Regions from separate parts of the Pantoea allii genome, predicted to be linked through region 2. Evidence: predicted binding sites of a transcription regulator. Region 2 holds the regulator's gene; each other region holds the start of a gene.
The links. Region 2 encodes CRP, which controls carbon source genes, mostly activating them, when cyclic AMP is high. Its sites were predicted from a motif close to ATGTGANNNNNNTCACAT; they were not measured.
Positions count from the first base shown of each region.

Region 1: QNH99_RS21245 (PTS mannitol transporter subunit IICBA) is a predicted target of CRP. The motif match lies at 5,719-5,736, and genes of this name have one in related genera.
Region 3: rhaB (rhamnulokinase) is a predicted target of CRP. The motif match lies at 5,858-5,875, and genes of this name have one in related genera.

Region 1 covers NZ_CP125958.1:4,538,532-4,549,208, forward strand. The annotation lists gene tnaC (tryptophanase leader peptide) at 129-206, shown strand; gene tnaA (tryptophanase) at 474-1,889, shown strand; gene tnaB (low affinity tryptophan permease TnaB) at 2,004-3,251, shown strand; gene QNH99_RS21235 (HTH-type transcriptional regulator) at 3,374-3,667, opposite strand; gene QNH99_RS21240 (DUF3053 domain-containing protein) at 4,725-5,441, shown strand; gene QNH99_RS21245 (PTS mannitol transporter subunit IICBA) at 5,879-7,813, shown strand; gene mtlD (mannitol-1-phosphate 5-dehydrogenase) at 7,908-9,056, shown strand; gene QNH99_RS21255 (MltR family transcriptional regulator) at 9,064-9,666, shown strand; gene QNH99_RS21260 (YibL family ribosome-associated protein) at 9,769-10,131, shown strand; gene QNH99_RS21265 (VirK/YbjX family protein) at 10,140-10,677, opposite strand, start outside.
Region 2 covers NZ_CP125958.1:437,895-448,571, reverse strand. The annotation lists gene QNH99_RS02050 (LacI family DNA-binding transcriptional regulator) at 1-795, shown strand, start outside; gene QNH99_RS02045 (LysE family translocator) at 798-1,400, opposite strand; gene QNH99_RS02040 (hydrolase) at 1,455-2,471, shown strand; gene QNH99_RS02035 (YheU family protein) at 2,476-2,694, shown strand; gene QNH99_RS02030 (phosphoribulokinase) at 2,756-3,625, shown strand; gene QNH99_RS02025 (OsmC family protein) at 3,655-4,059, opposite strand; gene crp (cAMP-activated global transcriptional regulator CRP) at 4,365-4,997, shown strand; gene QNH99_RS02015 (YccS/YhfK family putative transporter) at 5,056-7,131, shown strand; gene QNH99_RS02010 (bifunctional acetylornithine/succinyldiaminopimelate transaminase) at 7,133-8,353, opposite strand; gene QNH99_RS02005 (aminodeoxychorismate synthase component II) at 8,442-9,017, opposite strand; gene QNH99_RS02000 (putative adenosine monophosphate-protein transferase Fic) at 9,188-9,787, opposite strand; gene QNH99_RS01995 (YhfG family protein) at 9,777-9,947, opposite strand; gene ppiA (peptidylprolyl isomerase A) at 10,026-10,598, opposite strand.
Region 3 covers NZ_CP125958.1:2,782,490-2,793,166, forward strand. The annotation lists gene QNH99_RS13090 (GNAT family N-acetyltransferase) at 1-174, shown strand, start outside; gene QNH99_RS13095 (alpha,alpha-trehalose-phosphate synthase (UDP-forming)) at 293-1,717, shown strand; gene rhaM (L-rhamnose mutarotase) at 1,835-2,149, opposite strand; gene rhaD (rhamnulose-1-phosphate aldolase) at 2,139-2,981, opposite strand; gene QNH99_RS13110 (L-rhamnose isomerase) at 2,992-4,248, opposite strand; gene rhaB (rhamnulokinase) at 4,232-5,713, opposite strand; gene rhaS (HTH-type transcriptional activator RhaS) at 6,003-6,824, shown strand; gene rhaR (HTH-type transcriptional activator RhaR) at 6,839-7,702, shown strand; gene rhaT (L-rhamnose/proton symporter RhaT) at 7,732-8,766, opposite strand; gene QNH99_RS13135 (hypothetical protein) at 9,532-9,837, opposite strand; gene QNH99_RS13140 (hypothetical protein) at 9,933-10,094, opposite strand; gene QNH99_RS13145 (sugar O-acetyltransferase) at 10,214-10,677, shown strand, end outside.

The DNA.
Region 1 (10,677 bases), 470 kb from region 2:
ATAAATAAATAATCGTCATGGCGAAAAGAGATTTTACTGTGATATCACTCACGATAATTTAAAGTAACCCTGGACATACCCAATAAATATAATAGGGTAGCGCTATGTTTAATGAGAGTTGAAATATTATGATCATCTTAAACAGCACCTGTGTAATTTCAAAATGGTTTAACATTGATAATATCATTGTCAACCACCTGCCTTAACGTCCCCTTGCTTTCTTCACCCTTCTGTTCCGGCTGATATGGCCGTGATTTATCGGGTGTATTTTCAATCATTCAGTCATTAAAAAAACTGCCTCGTCGATGACGTCCGTTTATTTGCCGATCAGGGCATTGAAAACGCAGCGTTGCACGTAATGCAGTCACAATCTTTTATCGGCTGAAATACAGTAATAACAGCATTCGACCTGGTTTTTATTAATTTGGTTAAAAAACCACGGCTTCGACATGTCTGCATCAAAGGACATCATTATGAATAATTTTAGACATTTACCTGAGCCATTTCGCATTCGGGTGATTGAGCCTGTCAAACGTACCACGCGTGAACACCGGGACACAGCAATTATCAAAGCCGGAATGAATCCATTTCTGCTGGACAGCGAAGACGTTTTTATCGATTTGCTCACCGATAGCGGCACCGGTGCCGTAACGCAAAATATGCAGGCTGCGATGATGCGGGGCGATGAATCCTATAGTGGCAGCCGCAGTTATTACGCCCTGGCTGAAGCAGTAAAAGCGATTTTTGGCTATGCCTATACGATTCCTACGCATCAGGGGCGCGGTGCAGAACAAATTTATATCCCGGTTTTAATAAAGAAACGCGAACAAGAAAAAGGCCTGGACCGAAACAAAATGGTGGCCTTTTCTAACTACTTTTTCGATACCACCCAAGGCCACAGCCAGATAAATGGTTGTACCGTAAGGAATGTTTATATCAAAGAAGCTTTCGATACGGCGGTTCGCCATGACTTCAAAGGCGACTTTGACCTTGAAAGTCTGGAAAAGGGTATACAGGACGTGGGGGCGAGTAATGTGCCCTACATTGTTGCCACGATTACCTGTAATTCCGCGGGTGGACAGCCTGTATCGCTGGCAAATTTAAAAGCCATGTACCAGATTGCACAAAAATATGACATTCCCGTTGTCATGGATTCAGCACGCTTTGCTGAAAACGCCTATTTTATCCAGCAACGGGAAAAACCCTATAAAAACTGGACAATTGAAGCGATCACCCGAGAAACCTATAAATATGCTGACATGCTGGCCATGTCGGCCAAAAAAGATGCCATGGTACCGATGGGCGGCTTACTCTCATTTAAAGACGACAGCTTCTTTGACGTGTACACCGATTGCAGAACGCTTTGCGTGGTTCAGGAAGGCTTCCCCACCTATGGTGGCTTAGAAGGTGGGGCGATGGAACGCCTGGCGGTTGGCCTGTATGACGGCATGAATCAGGACTGGCTGGCTTATCGCATCAGTCAGATTCAGTATCTGGTCGATGGTCTTGAATCAATTGGCGTGACCTGCCAACAAGCCGGTGGTCATGCCGCCTTTGTCGATGCTGGAAAATTATTGCCGCACATACCGGCGGATCACTTCCCCGCTCAGGCTCTTGCCTGCGAACTGTATAAAGTGGCCGGTATCAGGGCAGTAGAGATCGGATCGTTTTTACTCGGCCGTGATCCGAAAACCGGTGAACAGTTGCCCTGCCCGGCAGAACTGCTGCGTTTAACCATTCCCCGAGCCACCTACACACAAACGCATATGGACTTCATTATTGAAGCGTTTGAGCATGTGAAAGAGAATGCAGCGAACATAAAAGGCTTAGCGTTTACCTATGAGCCTAAAGTTTTGCGCCACTTCACCGCAAAACTTAAAGAGATCTAATAGTCATACCTGTACAGTGAGCAGCTGTCTGGCAACAGCTGCTCCGTCACTCTGCTGGTCAACCTGAAAAATTATAAAAATGATAAAAGTAAAAAAGCGTATTGAGAGGACACCATGGAAGACAATACAGATCAGAAACATTCCTCCTTCTGGGGCGTAATGGTTATAGCAGGAACGGTAATCGGGGGTGGGATGTTTGCACTCCCTGTCGATCTCGCAGGTGCCTGGTTCTTCTGGGGCGCATTTATCTTAATCATCGCCTGGTTTTCAATGCTTCATTCCGGTTTATTGTTACTGGAAGCTAACTTAAACTATCCCGTAGGTTCGAGTTTCAACACGTTAACCAAAGATCTATTGGGTAAAACGTGGAATATCATCAGCGGCATTACCGTTGCCTTTGTGCTGTATATACTGACATATGCTTATATCTCCGCTAACGGTGCAATTATCAGCGAAACGCTTTCGATGCATTCCAGTATCAATATAAAGTCAGAATTGATTGGTTTAGGAACAGCGGTTTTCGTTGCCTGTGTATTATGGATAAGTTCACTGGCCGCCAGCAGAATCACTTCGCTATTTTTAGGTATTAAAATTTTAGCCTTTGTGATTGTCTTTGGTTCACTATTTTTTAAAGTCGATATGTCCCTTCTGCGGGATGTGCGCGGCATCAGTGAAAACAACCGTTACTTCCCTTATATATTTATGGCAATACCTGTCTGCCTGGCTTCATTTGGTTTCCATGGAAATATTCCCAGCCTGATTATTTGTTATGGAAAGAAAAAAGATAAACTGGTTAAAAGTATTGTTTTGGGTTCATTGCTGGCGCTGCTTATTTACCTTTTCTGGCTGTATTGCACAATGGGAAATATCCCGCGTGAAAACTTTAAGGGGATTATTGCCTCGGGCGGAAATGTTGACGTGCTGGTGAAATCCTTTATGGGAACCCATCCCGGTAGCCTGATAGAATTCTTCCTGTTGGTTTTTTCTAACCTTGCGGTAGCAAGCTCTTTCTTTGGCGTGACCCTGGGGTTATTCGATTATCTGGCTGACCTGTTCAACATTGACAATTCCCATGCAGGACGCTTTAAAACGGTGCTGCTGACCTTTCTTCCTCCCAGCATCCTGTATGTGTTCTACCCTGACGGCTTTCTCTACGGCATCGGTGGTGCGGGATTATGCGCAACCATATGGGCAGTGATTGTCCCTGCGCTGCTGGCATTGAAAGCCAGAAAACGCTTTCCCGACAAAACGTTCACCGTCTGGGGCGGCAAGGTAATTCCTGTGTTTGTTATTTTATTTGGTGTCGTGGTTATTGTTTGCTGGTTTGGCAATGTTCTCAACGTTTTACCCAAGTTGAGCTGATTGTCCGACAGGCCTGAGCGTTATTTTGAAGGGAAGCGTTAGCGGGAAGAGGTGTTAAACAGCCGGTCACTCATGTGACCGGCTTCAACAATAGCCGGGATAACGCTTTAATACTTAATGACTTAATCGAGTAACTGACGCCCAAGGTAAGGATTGGCGTGAAGTAATTTCATCAATTTCCGTGCCGTTGCGGAAGGGCGCGTACGCTGTGCTTCCCAACTTTTAACCGAAGAAACGCTAACGCCCATGATCCTGGCAAACTCGTCAACCTGCATTCCTGCCATTTCGCGTAAACGCTGCGGCTCTGGCATCGCGGGTTGACGCTGAGCTTGCAGCGCCACAGGGCTGTTATCACGTGTCAAAACAATCTGCTCAAGGCTGCTGAGCAATTCAAACATTGGGTCTTTTAATTCCATAGAGAACTCCTTAAAAACTCACTATGAATCACGTGAAAGAAGGTACAAGAACCTGAAATCAGGCTCAGAAACCGGATTAAGCAAGCTGCATCCCTTAAGAGTTTGTTTTTATTGTAAGAAAACCCTTATGGGACACAGCCTGACCTGCATCGCTGTTAAACATGTCAAAACAATGCAACAAATGCCGGGAGACTAATTATGGATAGATACCTGACAATTTGCAGTGCAAATTAAACATTTTTTTTAACTTTACAATTCTGAAAAATGGTTACACAACCTAACCAGTTGAAGCCATTGATTTTGTTGCCACGCGGTACATGAAAAGTACAGATCGCTTTTTTGTCCTTGCTAACCTTTTCCGCCTCAACGCACACCGAAAACCGTGCCTGTCACTCATAATGATTGCAAAATATGCGCCAGGCTTTCATTTTTTATACAAAGAAATGCGGCAGTTCACTGCCAGCCATCTTCGATCCCGCCCACTGATACTGAGCAAACGCTTACCGGGCCTGATAGTGCGAGCAAGAGCCGCGCTGAATGGGTGATCAACACTATCTTCGGAGGGCAATGTGACGTTACGATTATAGCGGCTAAGATAATTTGTGCCGTTCATGCCAGACGCAAGCACATGGCACCGCCCGCACCACTTTAATGCAAGTGAACAATTTTAGGGCAACTCGTTAATGAAGATTTAACGGTAATGCACCACACCGCGCACGTGCTTCGCTTTAAAACTTAAGCTGGTGTTAATTATTCAGACCATGTATTTATGGCCCATTCCGGCTCAGTTTGCAGGTGCTCCACGTCAATGCTGGCGCGCCAGTCCATACAGCAGCCCGTCTTCGTCGCGGCGTAATGGCGCTGTTATCCTCATTCAGCTCCCGGCCTCGGGTAACTGAAGTCTCAAATGGCCTTATAAACCCGCTGCAAGCAAACTTTCTTGCAGGTAATGGCCTTACACAGCGCTTTCACATTGTGTGGCAGTTCACGTTTGTTCTATTCTTTAGGCCACTGCTTTTCCGGACATCAGCCAGCTTTACCGACAGGAGTTGACATCATGGCTTCAGGAATTTCCCGTATTCTGGCACGCGGCGGCATTTTGCTGACTGGCGTGCTTCTCGTATTGCAGCTCACCGCATGTGGTGACAAAGAGGGCGACCAGCGCAAAGCGTTTATCGATTTCCTGCAAAATACCGTTATGCGTAGCGGCGAGCATCTGCCCAGCCTGAGCGAAAACCAGAAACAAAGTTTTGGTCCTTTCGCAGGGGATTACGCCATTCTGTATGGCTTCTCGCAGCAGGCTAACAAAGCGGTAGATCAGGGCATGCGCCCGGTAGTGGATGAACTTTCAGCAATCCACGTGCCGCAAGACTATCTGAGCCGCCGCGACTCTCTTGCTCAGGCTAACAGCGCATTAACGGTAGCCACGCAGCAGCTGGAAAGCGCCAAAATGCAGGCAGATAAAAGCAAAGCCGCGCTTAAACAAACGGACGATCTGAAGAAAGTCTTCGACACCGCTTACGATAAAGTCGTCTCGCAGCCCGCCAGTCAGCTTATCCCGCTGTTACCCAAACTTCAGGCACTCAGCCAGGATGCGGTGCAAACCGGTGAGTTTTTACAGGCTCAGGGCACCCGAGTCAGTTTCAATAACGGTGGCGTTCAGTTCCCGACTCAGGAACAGGCAACACAATATAATGACCTGATGAACAGCTTATCTGCCAATGTGCAGGCGCTGACGCAGGCTAAAAATGCCGTTCAGGGGAATGTGCAATAAACATCGCTTCGGTAACCCCTGTTCTGCCTGGCTGATCTGAACATCATTTAATAAAGATCATTTATTTAAACGGCCCTGATCAAAGTGTGATCAGGGCCGTTTTTCATCAAATTACTTTGTGATCTATATCTCATTTATCAAACAAAGCCACGGGCTATAAATGTGATTAGCATCACTAAAATCCATTGTTAGCGGTGTAAATTTGTTCAGTCCAGGCCGGAAATAGCCTGTTTTTGTGATATGTATCACTAAACATCCCCCTACCACCCCACCATAAACGTGATTAAGATCACATCAAACTGCCTGTACTACGCAGCCCCATATTCGCGTGATAAAGTCCGCCTGCATACAGTAATACTGACGGTTTATCGCCGTAGTGGCTAAACAAAAACAAACGCGCGCTCCTGTTGCAGCGCGTCTCAACAAGGGGTGGGCTTATGTCCTCATCAGTAAAGGTCAAAGTACAAAGCTTTGGTCGCTTTTTGAGTAATATGGTGATGCCTAATATTGGCGCATTTATCGCCTGGGGTATTATCACCGCGCTGTTTATTCCAACAGGCTGGATTCCTAACGCAACGCTGGCGAAGCTGGTCGCCCCGATGATCACCTACCTGCTGCCATTACTGATCGGCTTTACCGGCGGACGTTTAGTCGGTGGCGATCGCGGTGGTGTCGTAGGCGCAATCACAACCATGGGCGTGATTGTCGGTGCCGATATGCCAATGTTCCTCGGCTCAATGATTGCGGGTCCGCTTGGCGGCTGGGCGATTAAATCCTTTGACCGTATGGTTGACGGTAAAATCAAAAGCGGCTTTGAAATGCTGGTGAACAACTTCTCTGCCGGTATCATCGGTATGTTGTTAGCCATCCTGGCATTTATGGCGATTGGTCCACTGGTTGAAGGCCTGTCACACATTCTTGCCACGGGCGTTAACCTGATGGTGCAGAACAACCTGCTGCCATTGACGTCGATCTTTGTTGAACCCGCAAAAATCCTGTTCCTCAACAATGCGATTAACCACGGCATTTTCTCGCCGCTGGGTATTCAGCAGGCGAGCGAAGCAGGCAAATCGATTTTCTTCCTGATCGAAGCAAACCCAGGTCCGGGTATGGGCGTACTGATGGCCTATATGTTCTTTGGTCGGGGCAGTGCTAAGCAGTCTGCTGGCGGTGCAGCGATTATCCACTTCCTTGGCGGTATCCACGAAATCTACTTCCCTTATGTGCTGATGGCACCGCGTCTGCTGCTGGCGGTGATCCTGGGCGGTATGACCGGCGTATTCACCTTGACCGTGCTGCACGGTGGCCTGGTCTCGCCTGCTTCACCCGGTTCAATTTTAGCGGTATTAGCGATGACGCCAAAAGGCGCTTACTTCGCCAATATTGCTGCCATCTTTGCTGCTTTTGCCGTGTCTTTTGTTATTTCTGCCATTTTGTTGAAAACGAGCAAAGTGAAAGAAGATGACGATATCGAAGCCGCGACGCAACGTATGCACGACATGAAAGCGCAGTCGAAAGGACAGAGTCTGGCAGGTGCCCCGGTTGCCAGTGATGCGATGAGCGTTGACCTGGACCATGTGCGCAAAATCATTGTTGCCTGCGATGCGGGCATGGGGTCGAGTGCAATGGGCGCAGGTGTGCTGCGTAAGAAAGTCCATGATGCCGGGCTGAGTAATATCTCGGTGACCAACAGCGCCATTAATGCGTTACCGGGCGATGTTGATTTGGTGATTACCCATCGCGATTTAACTGAGCGGGCTATCCGTCAGGCACCCCATGCTCAGCATATTTCCTTAAACAACTTCCTGGACAGTGCGCTCTACAGCACGCTGACAGAGCGCCTGGTCGCGGCTAATCGCAGTGAAGCCAACCGTGAAGCCGTACAGAAGACGCTGGGTGACAGCTACGATAACAGCCATGCCAACCTGTTTAAGCTCGGTCACAGCAACGTTTTCCTGGGACTAAGTGCCAGCAATAAAGAGCAGGCGATTCGCTTCGCCGGTGAGCAGTTGGTCAAAGGCGGCTACGTAGAACCTGAATACATTGATGCCATGCTGGAGCGCGAAAAGCTGACCCCGACTTATCTTGGCGAGTCGATTGCCGTGCCACACGGTACCGTTGAAGCGAAAGATCGTGTACTGAAAACGGGCGTGGTTTTCTGTCAGTATCCTGCCGGCGTACAGTTTGGCGAGGAACCTGATGAAGTGGCGCGTCTGGTGATTGGTATTGCTGCCCGCAATAACGAACATATTCAGGTGATCACCAGCCTGACGAACGCGCTGGATGATGATCAGGTCATTGAAAAACTGGCGCACACTGAGAGCGTACAGGATGTTCTGGATCTGTTATCAGGCAAGCCCGCTGTAGCATAATCCGGTTCGACATTTTCCCTGGGGCGGTTGTGCCCGTCCCACTTTTTTGGGGCGGACATGCCCGCCCCATCGTCATTTGATATGGGTCAATTTTATGAAAGCGTTACATTTCGGAGCAGGCAACATTGGTCGCGGTTTTATTGGCAAACTCCTGGCAGATGCCGGTATTGAACTGATTTTTGCAGATGTCAATCAGGCAGTGCTGGATGCCCTTAATGCACGTCATGAATATCCCGTCCACGTCGTGGGTGAACAGGCCAAAGTTGAAGTGGTTAAGGGCGTTAGCGCCGTTAACAGTACCAGCGACGAGATTATCGAACTGGTCGCTGACGTCGATCTCGTTACCACTGCCGTTGGTCCGCAAATCCTTGAGCGCATTGCTGCCAGCGTGGCAAAAGGTCTGGCCAAACGCAGTGATAACGGCAATGTTCGGCCGTTAAATATTATCGCCTGTGAAAACATGGTGCGCGGCACCAGTCAGTTAAAACAACATGTACTGCAAGCGCTGCCCTTTGAGTATCATGTCTGGCTTGAACAACATGTCGGCTTTGTGGATTCAGCGGTAGACCGTATCGTTCCGCCTTCTGAAGCAGGCAGCCAGGATCTGCTGGAAGTCACGGTCGAAACCTTCAGCGAATGGATTGTGGATAAAACCCAGTTTAAAGGCGAGCTGCCTACTATTCCGGGCATGGAACTGACAGATAACCTGATGGCATTTGTGGAACGTAAACTTTTCACACTGAATACCGGTCATGCTATTACGGCCTACCTGGGGCAGTTGGCGGGTCACCAGACTATTCGCGATGCGATCCTCGATGGTAAAATTCGTGCTGTCGTTCAGGGTGCGATGGAAGAAAGCGGCGCGGTGCTCATCAGGCGTTATGGTTTTGAAGCGGATAAACATGCTGCCTATATTCAAAAAATTCTTGGTCGCTTTGAAAATCCGTATCTGAAAGACGACGTTGAGCGCGTAGGCCGCCAGCCACTTCGCAAGCTGAGCGCGGGCGATCGCCTGATTAAACCGACCCTGGGCACGCTGGAATACGGTCTGCCACACGCGAACCTGGTGCAGGGGATTGCGGCTGCCATGCATTACCGCAGCGATCAGGATCCCCAGGCGCAGGAGCTGGCTACGCTACTGGCAGAAAAAGGCCCACAGGCGACCCTGGCGCAGGTTTCAGGACTCGATCCTGAGAGTGAAATTATCAAAGAGGCCGTGAGTGCCTGGCACGCCATGGCATAACAGGCCCATGTTAGCGACCCAGATCGGGGGCGATGAACGGGCCCTCGACAGCAGCACTACATTGACGCAGGCGATAATGGAAGAGAAGCAGGCTTTTGAAAACCGGGTGCTTGAACGCCTGAACGCTGGACGCTCGGTGAGAAGCTTTTTGTTCGCCGCCGTCGAGCTGTTAGCTGAAGCTGTCAATTTGTTGGTACTGCAAGTATTCCGCAAAGATGACTACGCGGTGAAATACGCCGTGGAGCCCCTGTTGCTGGGCGATGGCCCGTTAGGGGAACTCTCTGTCCGGCTCAAGCTGATTTATGGTCTTGGCGTTATTAGCCGGCATGAATATGAAGACTGCGAGTTACTTCTGGCCCTGCGCGAAGAACTCAATCACGATGCAGGCGATTACCGCTTTACCGACGATGAAATCCTGGGGCCGTTTGGTGAGTTACACTGCGTAGCGGCCTGGCCGCCGGTGCCCGCGTTACATGCTGAGGATGCTGCACTGCAGGCTATGCAGCAGCAGCGTTATCTGCAAATGGTGCGCTCCACCATGGTCCTGTCACTCACCGAACTGATTTCCCGCATCAGCCTGAAACAGGCTTTTAAGAAGTCAGCCAGCTAAATCCTGCCGGGAGCCTGACGGCTCCCCTTTTCGCGCTAACCACCGAGAATCTACGTTAAATTTGGTGTATCCTTAGCCTGTTTTCCTCAACGAGTTGTTGTCATGAAAGAGCAAGAAAAGAACGAAATTAAACGCCTCAGCGATCAACTGGACGCCCTGAATCGTAAAGAACCTCAGTTGCTTGAATCCGGTGATGCTGAAAAGCTGGGTGCGCTACTGAAAGAGAAAGAAACGCTGGTGACTGAAATCGAGCGTCTTCGCAGTCAGCGCGAGGTTAAACTGAGTCTGGAAGCGCAGAAACTGCAAAAGCTACCGTTTAGCCGGGCGATTACCAAAAAAGAGCAGGCAAATTTAGGCGCATTGAAGAAAAGCGTGCGCGGCCTGGTGGTAGTACATCCAATGACCGCGCTGGGACGAGAAATGGGTCTTGACGTCATGACCGGATTTGCGAAAAGCGCCTTTTAATATCGGGGTCAGGCGGCGGCCTGTTCGCTATTTTGCTGGCCAGTAGCAGTTCCTACCTGCTCTGCCAGCGAATCCAGCAGCGTATAACGACGACGGTACTCTGCACGCTTCTTGCTGGCAATGTCCTCCAGTGTTTTACGCGGCAACGTCAGCGGCAGGATAAAGAGGCCATCTGCACGTTCTTGCCCGTTAACCGTCAGCCAAAATTCACTGTAGCTGGCATGGAATTTATCCCCTTTACTCTGGCGATAACGCAGGCTACGAAAAACATGCGTCTTATCTCCTACCGCAGCTATTTTTCGGACGCCGCATTGCTGCGCTAAAATAAACACGACTTCCATCAGTAAGCGTTTAGGAAATAAGCCATGCGCCGCTTTGGTTGCATCGCGAATAACATCATTACTGATGCTTTTACGCGGCCCCTGTAAACCACCGATTAATAAAGTCCGTGCGTTTTCCTCATTTAAGATCGTAAATGTCAGAGACGCGATGCCTTCATCCTGATAACGCAGCACTAAGGTGACTTCCCCCTCGCGATCGTAATAG
Region 2 (10,677 bases):
GTACTGATTTCAGATATCACCAATCCCTTTTGCGCCCGGGTGGTGCAAGGCATTGAAGCGGAAGCAGAAATGCACGGTTACCACATCCTGCTGTGTAATTCTGCCTCACAGTTTAAACGTGAGGCCGCTTACCTGACGCTGTTAACAGGCAAAGTGGTTGATGGCGTCATTACGATGGACGCGGCGGCCGGCCTGCAAAGCCTTATTGATATCATCGGCGATTCGCCCTGGATTCAGTGCTGTGAGTTTGATCCACAGATTGCGGCCTCCTCGGTCTCCATTGATCATCTTGAAGCCGCCCGTGACACCATACATTACCTTGCCGCCAGGGGCCGCAAGCGCATCGCGCTGGTGAATGGCGACCTGCGTTATCTGTATTCCCAGTATCGTGAGCAGGGCTATCGCCAGGCCATCGAACAGTCGGATTTGGGCTGGGCAGAGGTGGTGTATACCGAAGGCATTTCCTGTGAGGAAGGCAGCCGGGCGTTACAGGAGATGTTACGCCTGCCAGAACGACCGGACGCCGTCTTTGCCGTTTCCGATGTGCTGGCAGTTGGCGTGGTCCATGCGGCGCTGGAAGCTGGCTTGCGCGTACCGGACGATCTCGCCGTGGTCGGTTTTGACGGTATCCCGTTTACCAGTAGCCTGAATCCGCCGTTGACCACCATAGAGCAACCGATGTATCAGTTGGGTGCCCGCAGCGTACAGTTGCTCCTGAAGAAAATTCGCCAGCCGCACGCGCCGGTTGTCAGGGAAGTGTTACCCTGGAAACGCCTGGAGCGTGCGTCCAGTTAGGATCAGTGCCAGATCAGCAGTACGCACGCCGCCGTTAACAGTCCCATGCTGAGGTTAAATATTTTCCACGCGCGCGGACTGCGTAAAATGCGGCCGATCATGGCGCCAAAGCCCATCCAGATAATGCCCGCCACCAGATTGACCATAAACATCCCCCCGCTGATTAACAGTACAGAGTGATGATAACCGGCACCGGCCAGGCTAAAGCTCGCTATCGCCCCCAGGGCCATTAACCAGGCTTTGGGATTGATCAGCTGCAACAATCCTCCCTGCCAGAAAGGCATGGGCGCGACCGGCACCGCATCGGTCTCGAGCTTTTCATAGGCCGCGGTGGCGATTTTCCATGCCAGCCACAACAAATAGAGGCTACCGGCCACTTTCAGAATCAGGTGCAATGAGGGATAGAGCAGAATCAATCCCCCTACGCCAAACGCCACCATGAGGAGCATCAGCTGCATACCAATCATGATGCCAACCATCAACGGAATGGTGCGAATGAAACCAAAGTTGGCACCTGAGGCGGTGAGTAACATATTATTAGGTCCGGGTGTAATCGCCGCGACCCAGAGAAACCCTAACAGTGATAAAAAAAGACTGAGTTCCATTTAACCGGGTTCTCCCTCCATTATGTAAAAACTTATCGAAGCTAACAGTGTGATATGGAACAGACAAGCCTTTACAACATGAAATTTTCGGGCCCGGATGGCGCGGCGTTTATCCCTGTGCGCGGCCTGGCGAATCCTCATCTACAAACCCTGCTGCCGCGCCTCATCCGCCGCACGATAAGAGTCACGCCTCACTGGCAACGGCTTGATTTACCCGATGGTGATTTTGTCGACCTGGCCTGGAGTGAAGATCCGCAGTTTGCACAGCATAAACCGCGCGTGGTGTTGTTTCATGGTCTGGAAGGCAGTTTCCACAGTCCCTATATCCACGGCCTGATGCAGGTCTGCAAACAACGTGGCTGGCTGGCCGTAGTGATGCACTTTCGCGGCTGCAGCGGCGAGCCGAATCGTCTGAACCGGATTTATCACTCAGGAGAAACCGAGGATGCACGCTTTTTTCTGAACTGGCTGACGACGCGCTGGGGCCGCGTTCCGACCGCCGCGGTGGGGTTTTCGCTGGGCGGGAACATGCTGGGTTGCCTGCTGGGGCAACAGGGCAATGATGCCGTCATTGATGCCGGCGTTATTGTTTCTGCGCCGCTGTTGCTTGAGCCCTGCAGCGCCCGACTGGAACGTGGATTTTCCCAGGTTTATCAGCGTTACCTGCTGAGCCAGCTTAAAAAGAATGCTCAGCGCAAACTGCACGCATGGCCTGACACTCTACCGATTGATCTTAAACAGCTCAGCGCGCTGCGCCGCCTGCGAGACTTTGACGACGCGATCACCGCCCGCGCACATGGCTTTGCCGATGCCACGGATTATTATCGCCGCGCCAGCGCCATGCCGCTGCTTCGCTCGGTGGCAAAACCGTTGCTGATCATCCATGCGAAAGACGACCCGTTTATGAGTGATGAGGTGATCCCGCAGAATGACCAATTATCTGCCACTATTACCTATCAGCTGACGCGCCATGGCGGTCATGTTGGCTTTGTTGGTGGCACCTTGCGCCAGCCTCAGTTGTGGCTGGAACAGCGCGTGCCACAGTGGATTTCCCCTTATCTGGATAGCTAACCCTGTGATGATTCCCTGGCAACAGGTTTCCCCCGAAACCCTCGAAAATTTAATTGAAGCCTTTGTCCTGCGCGAAGGCACCGACTACGGTGAACAGGAGCTCAGCCTGACGGAAAAAGTCGCCGATGTGCGACGTCAGCTGCAGCAGGGTGAGGTGGTACTGGTCTGGTCTGAGCTTCACGAATCGGTAAACATCATGCGCAAAAGCGAGTTTCGCGGCTGATGCACAGAATGAAAAATCGTGCTAACAATGCTCATCGCCCGACTTCACAGGGAGTTTTACTATGTCTGCACGCCATCCGATCATTGCGGTAACGGGTTCCAGTGGCGCGGGAACCACCACCACCAGCCTGGCATTCCGTAAAATTTTTCAGCAACTCAATTTGCACGCTGCCGAGCTGGAAGGTGACAGCTTTCACCGTTTTACCCGGCCAGAAATGGATATGGCGATTCGTAAAGCACGCGATCTGGGTCGCCACATCAGCTATTTTGGCCCGGAAGCGAATGACTTTGGCCTGCTGGAACAAACCTTTATTGAATACGGTGAGCACGGCAAAGGCCAGTCACGGAAATACCTGCACACCTACGACGAAGCCGTGCCCTGGAATCAGGTGCCGGGCACCTTTACGCCGTGGCAGCCGCTGCCCCCGGATACGGACGTGCTTTTTTATGAAGGACTGCACGGCGGGGTGATGACGGCTCAGCATAACGTCGCTGAAAAGGTGGATTTACTGGTCGGCGTGGTGCCGATTGTCAACCTGGAGTGGATTCAGAAGCTGGTCCGCGATACCGGTGAACGCGGCCATTCCCGTGAGGCCGTCATGGATTCGGTTGTGCGCTCAATGGAAGATTACATCAACTTCATAACGCCACAATTCTCACGCACCCATATCAACTTTCAGCGCGTCCCTACCGTGGATACCTCCAACCCGTTTGCGGCCCGCACCATTCCTTCGCTGGATGAGAGTTTTGTCGTCATTCACTTTCAGTGTCTGGAAGATATTGATTTCCCTTATCTGCTGGCCATGCTGCAGGGATCGTTCATTTCCAATATCAATACGCTGGTGGTACCGGGCGGAAAAATGGGGCTGGCGATGGAGTTGATTATGGCGCCGTTGGTGAAACGGCTCATGGAAGGCAAACGCATTGAATAAAATCAGAGGCCGCGCGGGCCTCTGAGAGATCACAGCTCGATAACCTCGTAGCTGTGGGTGATCGCGACCCCTTTGCCTAACATAATGGCAACCGAGCAATATTTTTCCGCCGACAGGTCGACCGCACGCGCCACGGCTTTATCTGAAAGTGCTTTTCCACTCACGATAAAATGCAGGTTGATACGGGTAAAGATGCGAGGGGCTTCTTCCCGACGCTCTGATTCGAGTTTTACTTCGCAATCAGCCACATCGTTGCGGCCTTTTTGCAAAATTGAAACCACATCGATTGCGCTGCAACCACCGGCCGCCATCAGCACCATTTCCATAGGACTGGGCGCTTTATCACCGGAATTACCATCCATTAAGACCTGATGGCCGGATGATGATTCGCCGAGGAATGTTAACCCTTCAACCCATTTGACTCTTGCCTGCATAATTTCGCCCCCAGAATACCCTGTTTTTGCGCCAGAGTACGCTTTTGCCTGGTAAACAGCAATCCAGAGAAATCAGCCTCATTGCTGAAGCGAGACAACACAAGACAGTCGGCGAAAGCTGTGCTACAAACAGTGCTGAAAATATTTTTTCGTCATCCGAAGATGAAGCCGGGAAGAATTATGCGCTCTGCGCCGAATGCAGCCCGAATAATTTCCTGAATGGAAACACGCTTAACGCTTTCATCGCCTGGCAGGGAAACAGAGCCCTGTATTTTGGGCACGATTACAATAGAGGATAATAGCGAATGGTTCTCGGCAAACCGCAAACAGACCCTACACTTGAATGGTTCCTGTCCCATTGCCATATTCACAAGTATCCATCCAAAAGTACGCTGATTCATCAAGGTGAAAAAGCCGAAACGCTTTACTACATCGTGAAAGGTTCCGTCGCGGTACTGATTAAGGATGAAGAAGGCAAGGAGATGATTCTTTCTTACCTGAATCAAGGCGATTTTATTGGTGAGCTTGGCCTGTTTGAAGAAGGTCAGGAACGCAGCGCCTGGGTACGTGCGAAAACGGCGTGCGAAGTAGCAGAAATTTCCTACAAGAAATTCCGTCAGCTCATCCAGGTTAACCCGGATATTCTGATGCGTCTTTCTTCACAGATGGCGCGCCGTCTTCAGGTGACGTCAGAAAAAGTGGGAAATCTCGCGTTCCTGGATGTCACCGGACGCATTGCACAGACGTTGCTTAACCTGGCTAAACAGCCTGACGCCATGACGCATCCTGACGGCATGCAAATTAAAATTACTCGTCAGGAAATTGGCCAAATCGTTGGTTGTTCACGTGAAACCGTGGGCCGTATCTTGAAGATGCTGGAAGATCAGAATCTGATCTCCGCACACGGCAAAACCATCGTTGTTTACGGCACCCGCTAAGCCTTATTATTCACGGCGTGATGGCAACATTATGCCGTGAATATCTTGTGTTGAGCCCATGTGGCGAAGAATAATTTATCACCCCGAAGTTAACTATGCGCTGCGCCAGACTCTGGTGTTGTGCCTTCCGGTCGCGCTCGGCTGGCTGTTTGGCGATCTGCAAAAAGGGTTGCTGTTCTCATTAGTTCCCGCCTGCTGCAATATTGCTGGCCTGGATACACCGCACAAACGTTTCTTTAAGCGCCTGATTATTGGCGGCAGCCTGTTTGCCTTTGGCAGTTTGCTGATGCAGTGGCTACTGCTCAAAGACGTCCCTCTGCCGTTGATTCTGTTTGCGATGCCGTTACTCCTTGGCGTCACAGGTGAAATCAGCCCGCTGCACGCCCGACTGCTGCCCGGTACGCTGATTGCCGCGATTTTTACCATCAGCCTGATTGGCCGTATGCCCATTTACGTGCCTCCGCTGCTCTATATCGGCGGTACGCTCTGGTACGGATTATTCAACTGGTTTTGGTTCTGGCTGTGGAAAGAGCAGCCGATGCGCGAAAGCCTGAGTTTAATCTACCGTGAGCTGGCAAATTACTGTGACGCAAAGTACAGCTTGCTGACGCAGCTTACCGATCCTGAAAAAGCCCTGCCGCCCCTGCTGGTGCGTCAGCAAAAAGCGGTCGACCTGATTAACACCTGCTACCAACAGATGCATATGTTGTCCGCAAGCCGCGATCACAGCCATAAACGTCTGACCCGGGCATTTCAGGTGGCGCTGGATTTACAGGAACATATCTCCGTCAGCCTGCATCAGCCGGAAGAAGTCCAGAAGCTGGTGGAACAAAGCCATGCGGAAGCCGTTATCCGCTGGAATGCCAGGACGATTTCAGCCCGACTGCGCGAGCTGGCCGACGATATTCTGTATCACCAACTCTCCAGCCGTTTTGATATGGACAAACAGCTGGGTGCGCTGGAAAAAATCGCCCGCCAGCATCCGGACAATCCGGTGGGTAACTTCTGCCTCTATCATTTCAGCCGCATCGCCCGGGTACTTCGTACCCAAAAGCCGCTTTATCAACGTGACCTGATGGCCGATCGCCAGCGTCGTTTGCCGCTGCTGCCCGCGCTGCGAAGCTATCTGTCGTTGCGTTCTTCCGCGCTGCGCACCGCCGGTCGTTTTGCCGTCATGCTGATGCTGGGCAGCGCCCTGGCGGTGTTTTTCTCCATTCCAAAGCCCTACTGGATTTTGATGACAATCATGTTTGTCAGCCAGAGCAACTACAGTGCAACCCGGGTTCGTATCCAGCACCGGGCCCTGGGCACCTTTGCCGGGTTGGTCATTGCGGCAGCCTCGCTGCGCCTGGATGTGCCAGAGCCGCTGGTGTTGAGCATCATGCTGGCCATTACCTTTATCAGCTATCGCTTTACCCGACAGTTTTACGGCTGGTCGATGGTAGGATTTACGGTCACGGCCGTTTATACGCTGCAACTGCTCTCCCTTAACGGGGCACAGTTTTTATTGCCCCGCCTGCTGGATACGCTGATGGGTTGCCTGATCGCCTTTGGTGGCATGTTATGGCTGTGGCCGCAGTGGCAGAGCGCGCTGTTGCGTCAGAATGCGCATGATGCACTGGAGGCCTGTCAGGACGCACTGCGGATGTTACTCGGCCCGGAGCAGTCTCCAGATAAGCTGGCTTACCAGCGGATTAAGGTCAACCAGGCCCATAACGCGGTGTTTAATTCCCTGAATCAGGCGATGCAGGAGCCGGGATTTAACTCACGCTACCTGCAGGATATGCGCTTATGGGTCACGCACTGCCAGTTTATTGTTGAACACATCAATGCCATGACAATTCTGGCGCGCGAACACACCATGCTGCCACCCACGCTGGCCGAGCACTATCTGCAATGGTGCGAGATTGCACTGCAACGTTGCCAGCAACGACTGGAATATGATGGGGAAAGTTCGCAGACGGATCTGCTGCAGGGCGTTGAAGATATTAACGAGGGGCCCGTCACGGTGCTGGAGCAGCACGTCCGGCGCATTCTTGATCATCTGAAAGTGATGCACACGATCTCATCTTTGGCCTGGAACCAGCGGCCTCATCATGGCCGCTGGCTGATGCGCAGTCTGCGCCGGAAATAACTCAGGCCGACAGCACCTTCTCTACCGCGTTGGCAAAGCGCGTCATGCCCTCTTCTATATCGGCAGGCTCGATAATCAGCGATGGCGCAAAGCGCATCACATCAGTCCCGGCCACCAGCACCATCACGCCTTCTGCGGCTGACGCATTCAGGATATCGCGCGCCTTGCCCGCATGTTGCGGTTTCAGGGCTGCACCAATCAGTAGACCTTTACCCCGGATATCGCTGAACAGATCGTGACGCGCATCAATCGCCTTAAGGGCCTCCACAAACTGCTGACGACGGATTTCCACGCCATTCAACACCTCTGGTGTATTGATGATATCCAGCGCGGTTTCTGCAATCGCACAGGCCAGCGGGTTTCCGCCATAGGTGGTGCCATGAACGCCAGGTGCCATGGTTGAGGCCACCTCATTCGTGGTCAGCATCGCACTGACCGGAAAACCACCGCCCAGCGCCTTCGCCGAGGTCAGAATGTCTGGCGTCACGCCATAGTGCTCATAGGCAAACAATTTACCGCTACGTCCCATGCCGCTTTGTACTTCATCCAGTACCAGCAGCGCCTGGTGTTTGTCGCACAGTTCACGTAAGCCCTGCAGAAACGCTGGCGTGGCCGGCATCACACCGCCCTCGCCCTGAATCGGCTCCACCACAATCGCGCAGGTATGATCGTCAATGACGGCTTTTACCGCATCCAGGTCGTTGAAAGGCACGTGAACGATATCGGCGGGTTTCGGACCAAAACCATCGGAATACTTTGGCTGTCCACCCACCGTTACGGTGAACAGCGTCCGGCCGTGGAAGGCATTATGAAAGGCAATAATTTTACTTTTAAACGGGCTGTGGCGTTTGCAGGCATAATAACGAGCCAGCTTAAAGGCGGCTTCATTGGCTTCCGCACCGGAATTAGCAAAAAAGACGCGCTCCGCAAAGGTCGCGTTGATGAGTTTACTGGCCAGCCGCAGCGCAGGTTCATTGGTGAACACATTGCTGGTATGCCACAAGGTTTCACCCTGTTTCTTCAGGGTTTCAACCAGCGCCGGGTGACAATGGCCCAGTGCGGTGACGGCAATCCCGCCAGAGAAGTCGATATACTCTTTGCCCTGCTGATCCCAGACTCGGCTCCCTTTGCCTTTTACCGGTACAAACTGTGCAGGTGCATAAACAGGCAAAATAACCTGATCGAACGTCTCCCGCGTTACCGCCATATTTTCCGCTGCCATTGACAACCTCGTTAACTGGTTCGTTGAGTCAAGATGAAATAATAATCATGAAATATGCATAAAAAATCACTTAAAGGCAAACACAACTTCATTGATTCAGGAAATTAGCTAACAGCAGGTGCCCCTGCTCACTGAGGATGCTCTCGGGGTGAAACTGCACGCCTTCCAGCGCCAGGGTTTTATGGCGAATCCCCATAATCTCATCCGGCTGACCATCGCGCACGCTCCAGGCCGTGACATCAAATTCATCAGGCAGCGTATCCGCTTTAACGATAAGAGAGTGGTAGCGCGTCACGGTCAACGGCTGATTAAGGCCACGGAACACACCACCACCATTGTGCTGTATCGCCGAGGTTTTACCATGCATCACGTTGCGGGCACGCACGATCTGCGCACCGAAAACCTGAGCGATGGCCTGATGACCCAGGCAAACACCTAACACCGGAAGACGACCGGCGAAGTGGCGAATGGCCTGCAACGAAATACCGCTCTGATCGGGCGTACAGGGGCCGGGCGAGATCACCAAATGGCTCAGCGGCAGGGCGCACATCTCATCAAGAGTGATGGCATCATTTCTCACTACCCGTACGTTAGCTCCCAGTTGGCAAAAATACTGGTAGAGGTTCCAGGTAAATGAGTCGTAGTTATCAATAAGCAGCAGCATGGTTATGGTTTCAGGCAGACCGGGAGGATGCGCGCATCGCTCGGCATCCAGAGTGATGTCCAGAGCGGCATCTTACCATGCTGTTCAGGGTGAGTGTGATGCGGGGAAGCAGGAAAGCCCATGTCGCACAGGGAGGCACACTGCTGGCGTCTCCCTTGTGCTGCAACGGTTCAGACAGCTTTGACTTCACTGACGATGCTGGCGAAAGCCTTTTCAAGCAGTTGCACATCACCGGACGCCCCGGCCTGATTTGCCGCAACCCATGCTTCCGCGCTCAGACTGTCCCATGCCAGCAGGTAGCCGGCATGCAGAGCCAACTGCTCGAAGAAAACACGCTGCGCCCTGCCGTTACCTTCGCGGAAGGGATGCAACATATTGATTTCACAGTAGTACCAGGCAATCCGCTTCGCGAAATCAGCCAGAGGGAGATCGGCCAGGCCCTTTTCGTCTTCCAGTGCTGCCAGCAACGCATTCCCCTCTTTTTCGATGTACTCGAAATGGCAGAAAGGGGTTTCGTCGCGCCAGATGTCGAGCGTACGCAGTTCGCCAGCCCAGCTGTAAACGTCCTGAAACAACGTACGGTGGATATGGCAAAGATAGGGTAATCCGGCGTTGCGCGGGCCCAGTTCAAGCGTGGCGAGTCGTGCGGCACTGAAGCTTAACTCGGCTTTACGCAGCTGTGCCGCATCGTGAATACCGAGACGGTTTTTCAACACAGTGTCGTTTTGCCACAGGTAGGGGTCCTGAGTAACGGCAGTATTAGCAGCCATATTGCCTCCTCAGTGAGGCCAGGCGCTCTTCTGCATCTTCACCCTTGATTTCAGGTTCTGTCAGGGTAAAGCCTTCGAGTCGGCAACTTGCCCGATAGCTGGCATGTCGCCGCTGTTGCCAGAGCACTGCTTTTTGTTTATCTGTGAGTGTGTTTGCCATACCGCCTCCTGCTCAGGTTTGCCCTAAGTATAAGAGCAAATTTCCCCTTTGCCGGAGACGAGATGGCATTACACCGAATTAGGGTAAAACTTTAGCCGACAGAATGACCACGGGCTTGATGGGGACATTCTGATAGGGGCCCACGTCTTTGGTCGGCACCTGAGAGATTTTGTCCACGACGTCCTGGCCTTTTACAATCTTACCAAACACGGCATAACCGAAATCGCGTTGACCATGATCCAGGAAAGCGTTGTCAGTAACGTTCAGGAAGAACTGGCTGGTTGCGCTGTCTTTATCGGCGGTACGCGCCATAGAGATAGTGCCACGCAGATTGCGTAAGCCGTTATCCGCTTCGTTTTTGATCGGCGCGTTGGTCTGCTTTTGCTGCATTTCACTGGTGAAGCCACCACCCTGGATCATAAAGCCAGGAATCACGCGATGAAAAATCGTGTTGTTGTAAAAGCCGTTGTTCACATAGTCCACGAAGTTTTTAACGGAAACCGGCGCTTTTTGATTATTCAGTTCGAGTTCGATATTGCCGGCAGAGGTGTTAAGCAGGACATGCGTATCACCTTTAGCCGCTAAAGCTGAGACGGAAACAGAAGAGAGCGCTAACAGGGCAACTGCCGCTGTCAAAGTACGTTTAAACATGAGTAATTCCTTACTTTGGAGAGCTAGCTCAAAAACGATATTGATTGTAAAGAGCATGTAATACAAGAGCCAGCGTTTT
Region 3 (10,677 bases), 2.2 Mb from region 2:
CATCCCGGTGCCAGTGGCTGCCAGCGCATTATTGCCCTGAGTGACAGCGCCCCGGCTTTTCTGGAACGTAACGGGTTTATTTGTCATGACGCGCTGCCGGGCATTTATCTCAGGACGGTTTCACCTGATGGCCTGGGTGATTCGGTGCGTGCTGATCGCACCCAACACCATTAAGCGAACAGGACGCCTTGCCATGTGCGGCCTGCTGCAGTTTCTCATCCGACCTCCACACGACGACTGTTGGACATCGGGCACGGCGACTGATGCCCTGCCCGCCCATAAGGAAAACACCATGTCAGGTTTTATCCTGGTATCACACAATCATTCACAACGTTCCACCCTGTCCGCCATTTATGAAGGTCTTCTTTCCCGCAACGGCGGACTCTGGATCAGCTGGGATGGCGAGACGGCGGTTCTGCCTCTTGATGCGCCGAGGCCGCTGAGTGCTCAGCAGAAAGGCGCTTATGCAACCCTGACCTTTCCTCTGTCAAAGGACGAGGTGAATGAAGGTTATCACCAGTATGTTCATAAAGGGATGTGGCCGGTTTTCCACCAGCGCCCGGACCTGGCCCGCTTCTCTGCTGACGGCTATCGGGAATATAAAAAAATTAACGAAGCCTATGCACAGGTCATCAGTGAAAACGCCATGCCCGACGACGCCATCTGGATACAGGATTACCACCTGTTAGGCTGCGCCCACTACCTTCGAGAGGCCGGACTGACCAACCCGGTGGGCTTTTTCCTGCATCAACCTTTTCCCTCGGGCAAGATGTTTGAGGCGATTCCCGACTGGCGCTGGCTCACAGAATCGCTGCTGTGCTGTGACCTGATTGGCTTTCAGACCGTTCAGGACATGAACAACTTTATCGTCTGGCTGGAGAGCGAATGTCGTACCGAGCGCCTGAGCGCTGACAGCATTCGCGTGCAGGGACGGATTGTGAAGCTCGGCGTCTTTCCTGTCGGGATTGATCTTGATGATGTGCGCTGTCTGCGTGACAGCAACAGCTGTGCCTTTATGGAAATGCAGTGCCGTGAAAGCTTAGCGGAAAACACCGTACTGAGCGGCGGCCATCTTGATGAAAGCGCCGGACTGCCTTACCGCATCAGCGCGATAGAAGTGCTGCTGCGCAAACATGCGGTTTATCAAAAAAATATTACCCTGCTACAGCTGGCACCGCACGCTGCGGGCTACGCGGACCGGGCACCGGGCATCGCGCACACGTTAGAAACCCTTTGCGGCGAATTTAACGGCGTACACGGCATGATGAACTGGTATCCCGTTAACTGTCTGACTCATGCCTACAGCCGTGAGGAACAGGCGGGCATTTATCGCGCCTCACGCGTAGCGCTGGTCACGCCGCTGATGTCGGGAATGAGTTTAATGGCAAAAATGTATGTGGCGTTGCAGGACCCGGATAACCCAGGCGTGCTGATTCTGTCGCAGTTTGCTGGCGCGGCAGAGCAAATGGACGGTGCGCTCATCGTCAATCCTTACGATCCGGATGCTATGGCCGATGCCATTCACAGCGCCCTGCAGATGCCATTGCGTGAACGGCGACATCTGCATGCGCGCCTGATGAAGGGCTTGCATCTGCATGACAGCCATCACTGGGCACAGGCGTTTTTGTCGATGCTGAACGGCATGCCGGTGATCCCCGGCCCGGTCATGTCAGCCGTGCCCAACTTGCGCCTGGGCAGCAGCCGGGTTCGCTACTGAGGTTGTCGCCCTCCGCAGCGCCATTATGCAGGGTTGCGGCGGTGATGCCAGATCACCACCGCCGCAACCCTGCGCAGGACAGGGCCTTTTCATCCGGCCCTGTCGCCCGATAACGGCCTAAGGCAGATAGAACATGGGCTGTAACGGTTCGCTGACCGGGCTGTTATCCGCATTCGTCACCATCACATCGTGCATGGATGCCCACCAGCGCTGGCACACCGCCGTCTGCGCCACCGCCTGCCAGCGCGCCTCTGATTCGATCTCCACGCTGGCAAAAAGCAGGTGGCGCGTCGTATCCAGCCAGATGGCATAGTGATGCGCACCGTGCGCTTTAAGCGTCTGTTCCAGCTCAGGCCAGATAGGCGAATGACGGCGCAGATACTCCTCGTGGCAGTCCGGATGCACCTGCATCACAAACGCCTTACGCAACATCACTGCGCACCGCCTGAAGCGCCGCCGGCCAGGGCTTGACATTAAAGCGTTCACCCAGCGCGATTAACTGCGCCGTCGTGATGCTCTGACGTATGCCGCCCATCGACAGGGCTTTCACGACCACCTCAGACGACTTCTCGGCGGTATCGATCAGGCCGAAGGTGTCATCCAGCGTCGGCCCTGCGCCAAAGATCCCGTGGAACGGCCACATGACCAGGCTGTGGGTGGCCATTTCGTCAGCGGTCGCCTGACCGATGTCATCCGTGCCGGGCACCATCCAGGGCAGAACCCCGACGCCATCCGGAAACACCACCAGGCATTCGGTACTGCCTTCCCACAGCAGGCGAGTGAAGCGCGCGGCGTCGAGGTTGACGACATAGCTCAGCGCCATAAAGTTTGTGGCATGGCAGTGCATAATCACCCTGTCGGCCCCTTGCGTAACGCGTTTGCGTACAGCGTGCGACTGGAAATGGGACGCCAGTTCCGATGTCGGCATGCCACCGTTACTCAGCCCCCAATGGATGCGATACGACAAGCCTTTGTCATCCACCTGCAGCAGAACCAGGCTGTCCGCGGCATCAAGCTGAACGTTGCGAAAGAACTTGCCCGAGCCCGTGACCAGAAACCAGTCGTTGGCCAGGTCCGGGACAGGCTGACTTAACTCTACACAGCGCGGCTGCACGTAAAAATCGGCAGCAAAAGGTGCTACCTCTTCCGGTAACAGGCGCAGGCTGACATTGCCGCCATTACGCTCATCCCAGCCTTTCAGCCACATATCACTGGTGACTTTCACCATCCCCTGCACAAACCCAGCGTTCAAAATAGTTTGCATAGCCTTTTCCTTAGCGTTGACGCAATGTGTGGTGTTCATAGTGACGAACCTCGCTCAGCCAGCTGGCATCAGCCGGCACATCATGGCGCAGGCACCAGGCTTCCCAGACTGCCTGCCACGGCAGAGATTTTTGCTCTTCCAGCAGTGCCAGACGCGCGGTGTAATCCCCTTCACGTTCCAGCGCTCTGAGCTGATCGCTCGGTTCCAGCAGGGCACGCAGCAAGGCTTTTTTGGTATTGCGTGTGCCAATCACCCAGGCGGCAATGCGGTTGATTGAGGCGTCAAAAAAGTCGAGACCGATATGCACTTTATCGAACAGCTTCTGGCGTGCGATTTCATGGGCAATGGCCTGGGTTTCATCATCCAACAGGACCACATGATCGCTGTCCCAGCGCACCGGACGGCTGACGTGCAGCAGCAGCCGCGGAACAAACAGCATCGCTGTCGAGATTTTGTCGGAGATCACTTCGGTGGGATGAAAATGGCCCGCATCCAGTGTCAGCGCAATCTGGCGACTGGCGGCGAAGCCCAGGCAGAATTCGTTGGAGCCAACCGTATAACTCTCTGCGCCGATGCCAAACAGCTTGCTTTCAACCGCATCGATATGGTGTTGCGGGTTGTATTTTTCGCTGATAATCGCATCCAGTGAGCTGACCAGACGCTGGCGCGGTGCCGCACGATCGACCGTGAGATCTTTCATCCCATCCGGTACCCAAATATTCATGACGGAAGGCGTGCCAAGCTGCTCACCAAAGTAAGCCGAAATGCGGCGGCTGGCTTTGCAGTGATCGATCCAGAACTGACGGATGCCCGCATCGGCGTGCGCCAGCGTGAAACCCTCCGCGCTGTGCGCATGGGAAAAACAGGTCGGGTTAAAATCCAGCCCGAGGTTGTTTTGCTTTGCCCATTCGACCCAGTGACGGAAATGCTGCGGTTCAATTGCATCGCGCTCAACCGGCTGATCACTTTCCAGGTAGATAGCATGCAGATTGACTCTTTTCGGGCCGGGAATTAACGACATGGCTTTATCCAGATCGGCACGCAGCTCAACCGCATTGCGCGCCCGACCGGGATAATTGCCGGTTGCCTGGATACCGCCCGTCAGTTGGCCGTTGGGATTTTCAAATCCACGCACGTCGTCGCCTTGCCAGCAGTGCATGGAGACCGGGATCTCATCCAGTTGCGTCATTACTTGGTCGACATCGATGCCAATAGCTGCGTAACGGTGTTTAGCCAGCTCAAAAGCCTGTTCAATCAGCTTTGTCATAAGCACATTCCTTAGCGGGTTGGCACAGCGCGGCGAAGCGAGCCTGATGGGCTGCAAAGGCGCTGTGATTCTGCGGAGTAAAAGTTTCTAACGGGAAATTACGGCTGATACAGCGGCGGAGTTCAGCGACGTCGCGCAGTTCTCCCAGTGCAATCAGCTGGCAGCCGACATTGCCGAGCGTGGAGGCCTCAACCGGCCCCGCCAGCACCGGCAACTGGCAGGCATCGGCACACAGTTGGTTCAGCAACGGGTTCTGGCTGCCGCCGCCGACAACATGCAACTGGCGCAATGGCGCGCCGCGCAACTGGCTGAGCTCCCCCATCGTCTGGCGGTAGAGCAGCGCCAGGCTGTCAAAAATCGTGCGGGCCAGTGCGGCGTCGGCATGCGGAACCGGCATTGCCTGTTCTGCACAGGCATGTTGAATGGCCTGCACCATATTTTCAGGATTGATGAATCGGGCATCGTTGGGATTGATCAACGCCTGGCAGGCTGGTTGACGGGCGGCGGCGTCAATCAACGCGCACAAATCGTGGATGCCGCGTTCCGAGCAGACGCGCTGCAGCAGCCATAATCCCATAATGTTTTTCAGTACCCGGTAGCCTTCCGCGCCGCCTTCATTGGTGACGTTCGCATTCATCGCCGCGTCACTCACACAGGGTTGCAGGCTTTCAATCCCCATCAGCGACCAGGTACCCGAACTGAGGTAGGCGGTGTTGTCCGCCAGGAGCGGCGTCGCCAGAACGGCGCTGGCCGTATCGTGGGTGGCCACGGCGATGACCGGAATCGGTTTGCCGCTCGCGCTGATAAAGTGACCGACCCTGTTGCCCGGAGGCTGGGGTTTACCGAACCACGCGGGATCGACGCCCGCCCAGGCCAGCAGGTCAGTATCCCACTCACCGCTGTGGATGTTCAGCAACTGCGTCGTGGTGGCATTGGTGTATTCCCAGTTCATCACGCCCGTCAGGCGATAATGCAGATAGTCCGGGATCATCAGCGCATGTTTGACCCGCGCCTGCCAGTCCGGCTGTTGCAGATGCAGAGCACGCAGCTGATATAAGGTATTAAAAGGCAGGAACTGAATACCGGTACGTTGATAAATGGCCTGCTGCCCCAGGTCCTCGATGGCCTGTTTCATCAGGCCTTCGGTGCGCGGGTCCCGGTAGCTCACCGCCTCACCGACGCGTGCTCCTCCGGCATCCAGTAACACCAGATCCACGCCCCAGGTATCAATGCCGATGCTATCGGGCACAATGCCCTCTTCATCCAGTTGCGCCAGTCCAGCCCGGATCTCGTGCTCCAGCCTGTCCAGATCCCAGCAGTCATAGCCGGCCTGGCAAACGCGTTGATTGGTAAAGCGGCGCACTTCGCGCAGCCTGATCTGCTGGCTGGCGGCCGTCCACTGTGCAAGCATCACGCGTCCGCTCGATGCGCCTAAATCAATCGCCACACTATTACGCATGCTCATCGCCTGTTCTTCCTGAAATGACATGGCGACAGGATACGCAGCGCACCCTGCTGTGACCTTAGCGGCACTGCCAGCCGGTTAGCGGCACTGGCAGGGTGACAAAGGTGTTCGTGAGGAAGCTCACAGAACTCCCTAACGGCAGAGTTGTGAGCTTTCCCGCATTTTTATCAATCACTTAAGCGATCTTGAAAATTTCACGCATTTCCTGCGCTGCGCGGTTCAAAATTCAAGGTAAGCTGCACATCGCCTGCGTAGACTCGGTTGCAGTTTTGTTAAACGAGGGCGAATCATGACTGTTCTGCATAGTGCTGATTTCTTTCCGGCTGGCGATTACGCCATTGCCATTGAGCCGCGTGTGCCCCAGCAGGCGTTTCCTGAACATCATCATGATTTTCACGAAATTGTGCTGGTCGAACAGGGTTCAGGCATTCATGTGTTCAATGGTCAGGCGCAGACATTAAGCGCCGGTTGCGTCTGCTTTGTGCGCGATCATGATCGTCATCTGTATGAGAAAACCGACAACCTGTGCCTGACGAACGTGCTGTATCGCAGTCCGGTGGCGTTTCGTTTTCTGTCGGGCTTACAGGCGTTGCTGCCCCTGGAGGATGAGCATGGGTGCGCATCTCACTGGCGGATTAATCAAAAAGCGATGGCGCAGGCCCTGCTCCTGGTGGAACAGATGACGCCGCAGGCGGTATGGTCGCTGGAGCGTCAGGCGCATCAGGAAAGGCAGTTTTTACAGTTACTCGTACTGCTGCGTGAAGCGGCGCACAACCCCAACGCGCAGGATCAGGAAGCCAGGCTGCACCGGTTGCTAGACTGGTTGAATGATCACTACAGTGAGGAGATTAGCTGGGAAGCACTGGCCGAGCGCTTCTCGCTGTCACTGCGTACACTGCATCGCCAGATGAAGCAGCAAACCGGCAGTACGCCACAGCGATATCTTAACCGGCTGCGTTTATTGCAGGCTCGCCACCTGCTGCGTCACAGCGATATGCGCATAACGGACATCGCCTATCAGTGTGGATTCGGTGACAGTAACCATTTTTCTACCCTGTTCAGACGGGAATTTGGCTGCGCGCCCCGAACGGAGCGCCAGCCTATGTGGTAAGCGGAGCATTAACTATGTCACTGATCCTGTCACGTAAGGACTACTTCCCGGCCAGCAACTTGCCCATTGCTGTGGCTGAACGTATGCCACAGCCCTCCTTTCCGCCGCACCAGCATACTTTCAGCGAGATCGTTATCGTCTGGCGCGGTAACGGCCTGCATATCCTTAACGATCGCCCGTGGCTGATTACCTGCGGCGATGTTTTTTATATTTGCGACAGCGACTGCCATAGCTATGACAGCGTGCACGATCTGGCCCTTGATAACATTCTGTATTGCCGGGACCGTTTTCATCTTGCGCTTGACTGGGGCCAGCTGTTACCGCCCCAACAAGAAACCATGCCCAGTGGCTGGCGGCTCACGACTCGTGGTATGACGCTGGCACGGGGCGTCATTAGCCAGCTGGAGCGCGAGAGCCGCAAAAGTGATGCGCTCTCCGTGCAACTGTCCGAGGCGCTCTTTTTGCAGCTGGCGCTGATTTTACGTCGCCATGGTTATGCTCCCGAACGTGCCGGCTCCCTGCCTGAAGGCGAGCAACTGGATCGGCTGATGTCGGCACTGTTAGTGGACATCAGTCGCCCCTTGAATCTGGCAGACTTTTGCGAGCAGCATCAGCTGAGTGAACGCTCGCTTAAGCAGCTGTTCCGCCAGCAAACCGGCATGACGATTGGCCACTATTTACGTCAGTTACAGCTGTGTCAGGCCAAACATTTATTGCGCACCCAGTCCGGTTTAATCAGCGAGATTGCGGCGCAGTGTGGGTTTGACGACAGTAACTATTTTTCTGTGGTATTTACGCGAGAAACCGGCCTGACACCCAGTGCCTGGCGGCAGCGCTTTCTGCCACAACGCCTGCGCACCGATAATGAAAAAGCCTGACGTCAGCGTCAGGCCTGATTTCTTTTGTTTCAGGAAGCCATGCCAAGCCCGACGATGTTAGCCGCGATAATGATAACCACACAGCCAATCGACAACACCCGAACCGGACGGCGTCCCACGTTCTTCCACTCTTTCAGCACCAGCCCTACCACGCCGCCACACAGCACATACAGACTCATGTGCAGCATCCAGCTGACAAAGTCATACTGCGGCGGGATTTTGGCGTGTCCCCAGGCATAGAAGAAAAACTGCAAATACCACATGGTTCCACCCAGAATGGCGAAGGCGATATTGGCGAACACTAGCGGTTTCGCGATGGAAAAGTCCTGCCGCACTGACAGCTCTGGCTTCAGCGCCAGGCGCATAAAACAGTACGCCAGGTTAATCACCGCCCCGCCGCCCATGATGACCACATAGCTGGGTAACGCCACGTAAAGAGGATTAATGCCCAGGCTGGCGGCCGCCTCATGCATGGGTTTCGCCGCATCCATTGCGAACGACATCCCGGCTGAAAAAATGCCGCAGATGACGGCCAGCACCAGGCCTTTCTTCAGGTTGAACTCTTCCGCGTTAATCCCTAGCGCCCGCTCTTTCAGTAACCCCGCACGCGTGACGATGGCCACGCCCACCAACGCCACCAGCACGCCGAGCAGCGTGATGCGGCCGCCGGGCGAGTTGAACAGCTCGACGAACCGGCCCTGCAGCAGCGGCGTCATCAAGGTGCCGACAACAAGCGTAATCCCAATCGCGATCCCGATGCCCATCGACATGCCCAGATAGCGCATGGTGAGCCCGTAGTTAATATTGCCCACGCCCCACATGGCACCGAACAGAAACACCGGCAGCAACTGCGAGGCGCTGAAGCTGGTGTAATAAGCCCAGAAGTTTGGCAGCAGTACCGCACTGACCGCCCATGGCAAGATCAGCCACGACATCACACCGCCCACCGACCACATGGTTTCCCATGACCACTTTTTCACCTGCTTAAACGGAGCATAAAAACAGGCGGCACTGGCAGCCCCCACCAGATGCCAGAAAATACCTGCAATAATGGCGCTGTTCATTGTTATTCCTTTTTCAGGTTGAGGCCAAACAGGAAACCGATGTTTCCCGATTAGCAGCAGTCTAGAGGGAGCTGCTTTCTCTCAGCCTTTGAATGGCTGCCGGGAAAATAAAGTGGCTGGCAAAATTCAGTGAGTCGTCAACATAAGGATCACAAATTCGCATTTGCCGATCTTTCGCAGGCTGTTAATTATAAGTTATTTATTATTCGGGTAATTTTCCTTTTTTGTTAAATGGAACAGCAAAACCATCACGACACTGCCGGGATGTCCTTTAACGTGGCATTCACATCAAGTGACGCAGCTTCTGACTGCCTCGCAGCGTGAACGGCAGACGAGAACACATGCGCGGGCCAGGGAATGAACAACGCTATGGATAGTCAGGAGGGAGAGCCCAGGTGTGCGGTGGTCAGCGCGGTTTATTCGCGGGCTGTCTGTCGCGACAGACCATGGCCTTGTCTCGTCATCTCATCAAGCAGGTTTATGGCACCGCGGACAGCCACAGCAGATAGTGCGTCCCGGTGTTGAACGCGGTCTTCACAGGTAAGTTCTGCACGTCAGGTTTACAGGATTAAACAGCGCGAGGTTTCGGATAGATGGCATCGGGTATTTTTACCCGATGCCATGAAAAGCAGAGAAAGCCATTGCTGACATGCACATTTTATTCTGTTCGCCGTGCGTCATCTTAACGAAATTACACGCCTTACGCGTCCGTTGAAAAATCGCGCCTGCGTGTCATCCCAGCCTTAAGCGAAAGAGAAAACATCATTAAAAAAGCGTTTCGCTAATACACATTTCCTCGACCCGAATAATATTCGCCACAGGAAACCCGGCCATATCGTCGCGGAATGCCTGGCTGCGCATATATTGCTCATTCAGATGTTGAACATGACATCCCTCGGGTAAGGTGACCACAGCCATCACCTGATTTTGCTGGTCATTCCCCCCCAGAAACACATTGTCCACCTCTATGCCAAACTTCAGCAAACTGACCCTGTGTTTTGGCCAGCACTGTCTGAAATACTCCACAGCGCTCGCTTTATCCTTCAGTGTATAAATTCTTAACTGCTTCATAAAACCACGCCTCGCTGTCATGACCGGGAAATGAGGAGCCATAGTAAAAAACGGCGTTGGCGAAATTTATGCAAAAAAGCACATTCACGCTTTGCTTACATTTTTCTGTGACGGGTTTCGGGCGCTAAAACCTCAACCAGCGTGACGTTGGATAACGGCGGTGCCTGCGTCTGGTAGCGGGTCGGCATGGCGTCGTTCCCCTGCTGTTTCTTAATATGATTAAATCGTGTGCGATACATGTTTAAAGGCGCGAACATACCACAGACGCTTCCTGGGCTGTCAGGGCCGCAGGGGTGACAGAAACGCGCTAAGCTGGATAGCACCTGAACACGGTGCCTGAGATAAAGACATTTAAGCCGAAAGGATAAGGAAGAAGATGAACGAGGTGACCCGAGTACCAGATGGTACTTTGTATGATGCAAACCATGATGAACGCATTCTTCAACGCCGGGGGCTCGCTAAGATGCTTTGTTATGACTATAACCTGAGTCGGCCTGATAATAATGAAACACGCCTTGCGCTGCTCACCCGGCTGCTTAAAAAGTGTGGCAGCAATCCCGTTATCGACCCCCCTTTTTACTGCGACTATGGCGTTAACATTACGATTGGCGACAATTTTTACGCTAACCATAATCTTATTATTCTTGATGGGGCTGACGTGGTGATCGGTGATAACGTCTTTCTCGCACCCAACGTCGGTATTTATACCGCAGGCCATCCTCTGGATGCCGAACGCCGAAATCAGGGACTGGAATACGCGAGCCCTGTGACCATCGGCAATAATGTCTGGATTGGTGCGGGTGTCAGCATTGTTCCGGGCATAACAATAGGTAACAACGT